Regions from separate parts of the Streptomyces sp. NPDC002619 genome, predicted to be linked through region 1. Evidence: riboswitches for the same ligand, from Rfam matches in the RefSeq annotation. Region 1 holds a riboswitch; the other holds the start of a gene.
What was found. A riboswitch is a leader RNA that binds a small molecule or an ion and turns the genes downstream of it on or off. The one in region 1 is predicted to bind S-adenosylmethionine.
Positions count from the first base shown of each region.

Region 2: another riboswitch for S-adenosylmethionine. It lies ahead of ACFYXB_RS12420 (aminotransferase class V-fold PLP-dependent enzyme); the one in region 1 lies ahead of thrC (threonine synthase).

Region 1 is NZ_JBIAQV010000022.1:67,598-71,001, reverse strand. Features, by position in the region: gene ACFYXB_RS28765 (MoaD/ThiS family protein) at 365-640, opposite strand; gene thrC (threonine synthase) at 637-1,920, opposite strand; SAM riboswitch class I at 1,939-2,090, opposite strand; gene ACFYXB_RS28755 (glucosyl-3-phosphoglycerate synthase) at 2,253-3,224, shown strand.
Region 2 is NZ_JBIAQV010000005.1:293,490-296,893, reverse strand. Features, by position in the region: gene ACFYXB_RS12430 (cytochrome bc complex cytochrome b subunit) at 1-137, shown strand, start outside; gene trpD (anthranilate phosphoribosyltransferase) at 302-1,366, shown strand; SAM riboswitch class IV at 1,442-1,558, shown strand; gene ACFYXB_RS12420 (aminotransferase class V-fold PLP-dependent enzyme) at 1,774-3,135, shown strand; gene ACFYXB_RS12415 (Lrp/AsnC family transcriptional regulator) at 3,171-3,404, opposite strand, start outside.

The DNA.
Region 1 (3,404 bases):
CCCCCAAGGTTGGGGGCGTGCGCCGGAACGCGTCGACCGCGGCTGAATGTATCTGTCCAACTGCCGTCTGCAACAGGTCAATCGGACGAGAAATCTGGACGCCAGGGGTCGGGAATCTGCCGAGAATTCGCCTGAATTCCGGTCAAGTCGGACCCCACAAAGGGCACAAATGCCGCAAATAGCCCGCACACTTTGGCTACTTCTTATCGGGCTCGCGGAATGATTCCGGGGCCTACGACCCGGGGATCGGCAGCACGTTCCCCAACTGTACCGCGCTCAACCACACTGAATTGCCCCCTCCGCTTCTCTCACAGAGGGGGCAATCGGATGAACAGCCGGTAACTGTAGTTACCGAAGGTAACTGTCAGCCGCCGGCAACGGCCGGAATGATGGACACGCCTGCGCCGTCCGGGGTCACGGTCTCCAGGCCCTGCTCGAAGCGGACGTCGTCGTCGTTGACGTACACGTTGACGAAGCGGCGCAGCTTGCCCTGGTCGTCCAGAACACGGGCGGCGATGCCGGTGTGGTTCTTCTCCAGGTCGGCGATGACGGCGGCGAGGGTCGCCCCCTCGGCGGGGACCTCGGCCTTGCCACCCGTGTAGGGACGCAGGATGGTCGGGATGCGAACGGTCACGCTCATGCGAGGCCAGCCTCTCGGAAGGAGTCCAGGTTCGGGCGGATGGTCGCGGTCAGACCGGTGCCGGCCACCGCGTCAAGGGTCTTGAGGCCGTCGCCCGTGTTGAGGACGACGGTCGTCTTCGTCGGGTCGAGCACGCCGGTCTCGATCAGCTTGCGCGTCACGCCCACCGTCACGCCACCCGCCGTCTCGGCGAAGATGCCCTCCGTACGCGCCAACAGCTTGATCGCGTCGACGATCTGCTCGTCCGTCACATCCTCCACGGCCCCGCCGGTGCGGCGCGCGATGTCGAGGACGTACGGGCCGTCGGCCGGGTTGCCGATGGCGAGGGACTTGGCGATGGTGTCCGGCTTCTGCGGGCGGACCACGTCGTGGCCCTCCTTGAAGGCCACCGACACCGGCGAGCAGCCCTCGGCCTGCGCACCGAAGATCTTGTACGGCTTGTCCTCGACCAGACCGAGTTCGATCAGCTCCCGCAGACCCTTGTCGATCTTCGTGAGCTGGGAGCCGGAGGCGATCGGGACCACGATCTGGTCCGGCAGCCGCCAGCCGAGCTGCTCGCAGACCTCGTACGCCAGGGTCTTGGAACCCTCCGCGTAGTACGGCCGCAGGTTGACGTTGACGAAGCCCCAGCCCTCGCCGGCCGGGTCGCCGATCAGCTCGGAGCAGAAGCGGTTCACGTCGTCGTAGTTGCCCTCGATGCCGACGAGGTCACCGCCGTAGATCGCGGCCATGACGATCTTGCCCTGCTCCAGGTCGTGCGGGATGAACACGCAGGAGCGGAAGCCGGCGCGGGCGGCAGCGGCGCCGACGGCACCGGCCAGGTTGCCCGTCGAGGAGCAGGAGAGGGTGGTGAAGCCGAAGGCGCGCGCCGCCTCCAGCGCCTGGGCCACGACGCGGTCCTTGAAGGAGTGCGTCGGGTTGCCGGAGTCGTCCTTCACGAACAGGCCGCCGGTCACGCCGAGTTCGCGGGCGAGGTTGTCGGCCTTGACGAGCGGGGTCCAGCCGGGGTTGATGTTCGGCTTGCCGGCCACGTCCGCGGGGACGGGCAGCAGGGGCGCGTAGCGCCAGATGTTCGCGGGGCCCGCTTCGATCTGCTTGCGGAGCTCCTCGGTTTCGTACGCCGAGAAGTTGTACGCGATCTCGAGCGGGCCGAAACACTCCTCGCAGGCGAATACCGGTCCGAGCGGCACCCGGTGGCCGCACTCCCGGCAGCTCAGTGCCGCGGCGGGGCCGAGGTCTACCGTGGGATTCGTGGTGGTTGCAACAGTCTGCACAGCCATGTGAGGCGAGGCCCTTTCTCCTCATCTTCCTCACGACGCATCTCGCCGTGAGACGGATTTGGCACCTTCCCTAGCCGGGAGCCTCGCGGGCGATCAGTGATCTACGAGTACCGACTGGAGGGTTGCCGGGGCTTCATCGGGCCGTATCCCTCTGCCCCTCTGGATGAGCTGTATGCGGTTGTAAACGCTCATGACCCCCGACATGCGATGGTCATCGGCGTTGTTCAAGACTGTAACCGAAGGCCAGGACAGTTGAGATAGACGTCCGAACCGCGAGATTGATCACACGGTCAGTCACCAGGTGTGATCACTACAGTGAGGAGCCGCTGACTGTGCTGGAAGAAGTCGAGCGCTGGCTGGCCACCCGCTCCTGGTCCGTGACCGACCGCTCGCTCCACAAGATCCTGGCCGCGAAGCAGCGTACGGGCCAGTCGGTGTCCGTGGTGCTGCCCGCGCTGAACGAGGAGGAGACGGTCGGCGACATCGTCGCCGTCATCCGTCACGATCTCATGCAGCAGGTCCCGCTCGTCGACGAGATCGTCGTCGTCGACTCGGGTTCCACCGACCGCACCTCCCAGGTGGCCGCCGCCGCGGGCGCCCGGGTCGTGCACCGCGACGAGATACTTCCGCGCCTGCCCGCCGTCCCCGGCAAGGGCGAGGTGCTGTGGCGCTCGCTGCTGGTCACCACCGGTGACATCGTCTGTTTCATCGACGCCGACCTCCGGGAGTTCTCTCCCGACTTCGTCTCCGGGATCGTGGGCCCACTGCTCACCGACCCGGACGTGGACCTGGTCAAGGCGATGTACGACCGTCCGCTCGGCACTGTGTCGAATGAGCTCGCCTCCGGCAAGACGGCGGAGCAGGGCGGCCGGGTCACCGAGCTGATGGCGCGCCCGCTGCTGAACATGCACTGGCCGCAGCTGGCCGGTTTCGTGCAGCCGCTCGGCGGCGAGTACGCGGCCCGCCGCTCGCTGCTGGAACAGTTGCCGTTCCCCGTCGGGTACGGCGTCGAACTGGGCATGCTGGTCGACGCCCTGCACCTCGTGGGGCTCGACGCGCTGGCCCAGGTCGACGTCGGCGTGCGCAAGCATCGGCACCAGGACGGACAGGCGCTGGGCCGGATGGCGGCCGCCATCTACCGCACCGCGCAACTGAGGCTGGCGCGCGGGCATCTCATCCGTCCTTCCCTCACCCAGTTCGAGCGGGGCGAGGACGGTTTCGAGCCGCGCACGTACTCGGTGGACACCGAGGAGCGGCCACCGATGGTGGAGATCGCGGAGTACGCCGCGCGCCGGGTGGCGTGAGCACGTTCGCCGGGTGGCAGAACCTTCCGCCACGCGGCGTCAACGTATGCGTCACGCTGTAAACGCGCACGACGCCAGAGCCTCGTATACCGTCGCGTCGTACGTTTGAGCGCGTCAACGACGGGCTAGGTTGAGGCTTGTGACTCCGCTCCCTGCCCGAAGGAAGGGGCTTCCAATCCG
Region 2 (3,404 bases), on a different contig from region 1:
GTGTCGAGCGCAAGGTGAAGGGCCCGGAGAAGCTGCGCGCGAAGCTCAGCGACGCCCTCTACGGCGAGGACTCCCAGATCACGAAGCCCACCGTCGAGGAGTACAAGGAGATCACGAGCGGCCACGGCCACCACTGATCGCTGCGCACGCCACACCACGGTCGAAGGGCCCCGTCCGGTGTTCGGACGGGGCCCTTCGCCGTGTCCGGGGGTCGATAGGGTGGAGGCGGCTTGTACGTGTCCGTGAGCACGTTTCACGAGCACGTTTCCACGATCACGTTTCTACGAACCAGGAGCGGCTGATGAGCGCTGTGACCCCCGCTGGAGGCGACACCGCGGCGGGCCGTTCCTGGCCCGCCGTCCTGAACGCACTGCTCGCCGGGCAGGACCTGAGCGCCGGTGACACGGCGTGGGCGATGGACCGCATCATGAGCGGGGAGGCCGCCGACGCCCAGATGGCGGGCTTCCTGGTGGCCCTGCGGGCCAAGGGGGAGACGGTCGAGGAGATCACCGGTCTCGTCGAGGCGATGTACGCCCACGCGCGACCGCTGCACATCCCGGGACCGGCCGTCGACATCGTCGGTACGGGCGGCGACATGGCCAAGACGGTCAACATCTCCACGATGTCCTCCATCGTGATCGCGGGGACCGGCGCGAAAGTCGTCAAGCACGGCAACCGGGCGTCGTCCTCGGCGAGCGGCTCGTCCGACGTGCTGGAGCAACTCGGCATCAACCTGGACCTGTCGCCCGAGCGGGTGGCCGAGGTGGTGGAGGAGGCCGGGATCACCTTCTGTTTCGCGGCCAAGTTCCACCCCTCGATGCGGTTCGTCGGCGGGGTCCGGCGGGACCTCGGGATTCCGACCTCGTTCAACCTGCTGGGCCCGCTGACCAACCCCGCCAGGGTCGCCTCCTCGGCCATCGGCTGCTTCGACACCCGGATGGCCGGGCTCATGGCGGGCGTGCTCGCCGAGCGCGGCTCGTCCGCGCTGGTGTTCCGCGGGGACGACGGCCTCGACGAGCTGACGACCACCGCCACCTCCCGGGTGTGGGTCGTACGGGACGGCAAGGTCACCGAGGAGGCCTTCGACCCGCGGGACGTCGACCTCGAGCTGGTGCCGGTGGAGGCCCTGCGGGGCGCCGACCCGGCCTACAACGCCGGCGTCGCCCGGCGCCTCCTGGACGGCGAGACGGGCCCCGTCCGGGACGCTGTACTGCTGAACTCGGCGGCGGCACTCGTGGCCCTGGAGCCGGGGGACGGACCGCTGGCGGGCCAGATCCGGGCCGGGATGGAGAAGGCCGCGGAGTCGATCGACTCCGGCGCGGCGAAGAGGACGCTCGAGCGCTGGGCCGCCGCGAGCAACGCGTAGCGCTTCACCGGTCGATGTCCCGCGATCCGGATACGGGTTGCGGGACATCGATCACTTCGCATAGGTTCTTGATCAGGTCATGAGTGACAGTCATGAGGCCCCGGCCGACTGTCCGGCAACCCTCCGTCCGTGGCGGGGTGCCCCGGGTGAAGACCAGGCCGTAGGCAGAGAGGTCTACGGCAAGCGCGGACCCCTCGCACTCGTTTGAGTGAACACAGCCAGGGGTCCTGGTCGTTCGAGGGAGTCTCCCGTGAGCAAGCGAATGCGATAGGGCCGCCGAGCCCCGCTCCGTGTACCCCTTTTTTTTCACCTCACCCGCGCTGAGCGATGCCCGCTCGCGCGGTGGCTGTGTCCTTTCTTCGGGGTGCCCCCCAAACCCCCTCACCTGCCTTCACGGGAGTTCCGTCATGTCCGTCGTCACCGCTGCCGCCGACCAGAGCGTCTGCGTCCCGCTGCCCGTTCTGGGCCGTGATGTCACCGTCCCGCTCGTCACCGGCGGCGACGTCACCTATGCCGCCCTCGACTACGCGGCCAGCGCCCCCGCGCTCCAGCGCGTCTGGGACGACGTGGCCGCGTACGCCCCCTATTACGGCAGCGTCCACCGCGGCGCCGGCTACCTCTCCCAGCTCTCGACCGACCTGTTCGAGAACGCCCGCAAGACGGTCGCCGAGTTCCTCGACTGCCGCGCTTCCGACCAGGTGATCTTCACCCGCTCGACGACCGACTCCCTGAACCTCCTGGCTGTCGTGCTCCCGACCGACTGCCAGGTCTTCGTCTTCGAGACCGAGCACCACGCGAGCCTTCTGCCCTGGAAGAACGCGCAGGTCACCTACCTCGACGCGCCTCGCACCCCGCGTCAGGCCGTCGAGACCCTGGAGCGCGCCCTCGCCGACCGCGACCCCCACGGCCCGGCCCTGGTCTGCGTCACCGGCGCCTCGAACGTCACGGGCGAGCTGTGGCCCGTACGCGAGCTGGCCGCCGCCGCCCACGCGCACGGCGCCCGCATCGTGCTCGACGCCGCCCAGCTGGCTCCGCACCACCCGGTGTCGGTGCGCGACCTGGACGTCGACTGGGTCGCCTTCTCCGGCCACAAGCTGTACGCCCCCTTCGGCTCCGGCGTCCTCGCGGGTCGCGCCGACTGGCTCCAGGAGGCGGAGCCGTACCTGGCCGGTGGCGGCGCCAGCCGCAAGGTCACCCGGCGCGTGGACGGGGGAGTGGCCGTGGAGTGGCACGACAGCGCCGCCCGGCACGAGGCAGGCTCCCCTAACGTCATTGGCGCCTACTCGATCGCGTCGGCCTGCAAGGCGCTCACCGAGGCCGGCTTCGACACCCTGGTGGCCCGTGAGCGGCACCTGATCGAGAAGGTCCGGGCGGGCCTCGCCGAGGTCCCCGAGGTGCGCGTCCTGTCCCTCTTCGGCGACGACGCCCCGCGCGTGGGCGTGCTGTCCTTCGTGGTCGAGGGCTGGAACAGTTCGCACTTCGCCGCCGCGCTCTCCGCCGAGCACGGCATCGGCGTCCGCGACGGCCTCTTCTGCGCCCACCCCCTGGTCCGCACCCTGCTGGGCAGCGCCCCCGAGACCCAGGGCGAGTGCGGCGCCCCCGAGGCGAACCCGGGGGAGAAGTCCCTCAACGCGATCCGAGTGAGCTTCGGTGCGGGCACCCCGGATGAGCACGTGGAGCGCTTCGTCGACGCGGTGAAGGAGCTGGTCCGCGAGGGCGCGAAGTGGCAGTACCACACGGAGAACGGCCGCTGCGTCCCGGCGGTGTGAGGTTCTGACGGTGCCGTGAGGCGGTGTTCAGCCGGTCAGGAGTCGAGTCCGATGGCGAACGCCGCCTCGAGGTCATGCTGCGAGTACGTCCGGAACGCGACATGCGTGTCCGTACCCTCCACCCCCGGAATCTTGCTGATCCGCCCGGGAATGACCTCCGCGAGATCCTCGTGCTGCCGCACACGCACCATCGCGATCAAGTCGTATGTACCGGTGACGGAGAAGACCTCGCTCACCGAATCCAGCGAAGCGATCTGCTCCGCGATCTC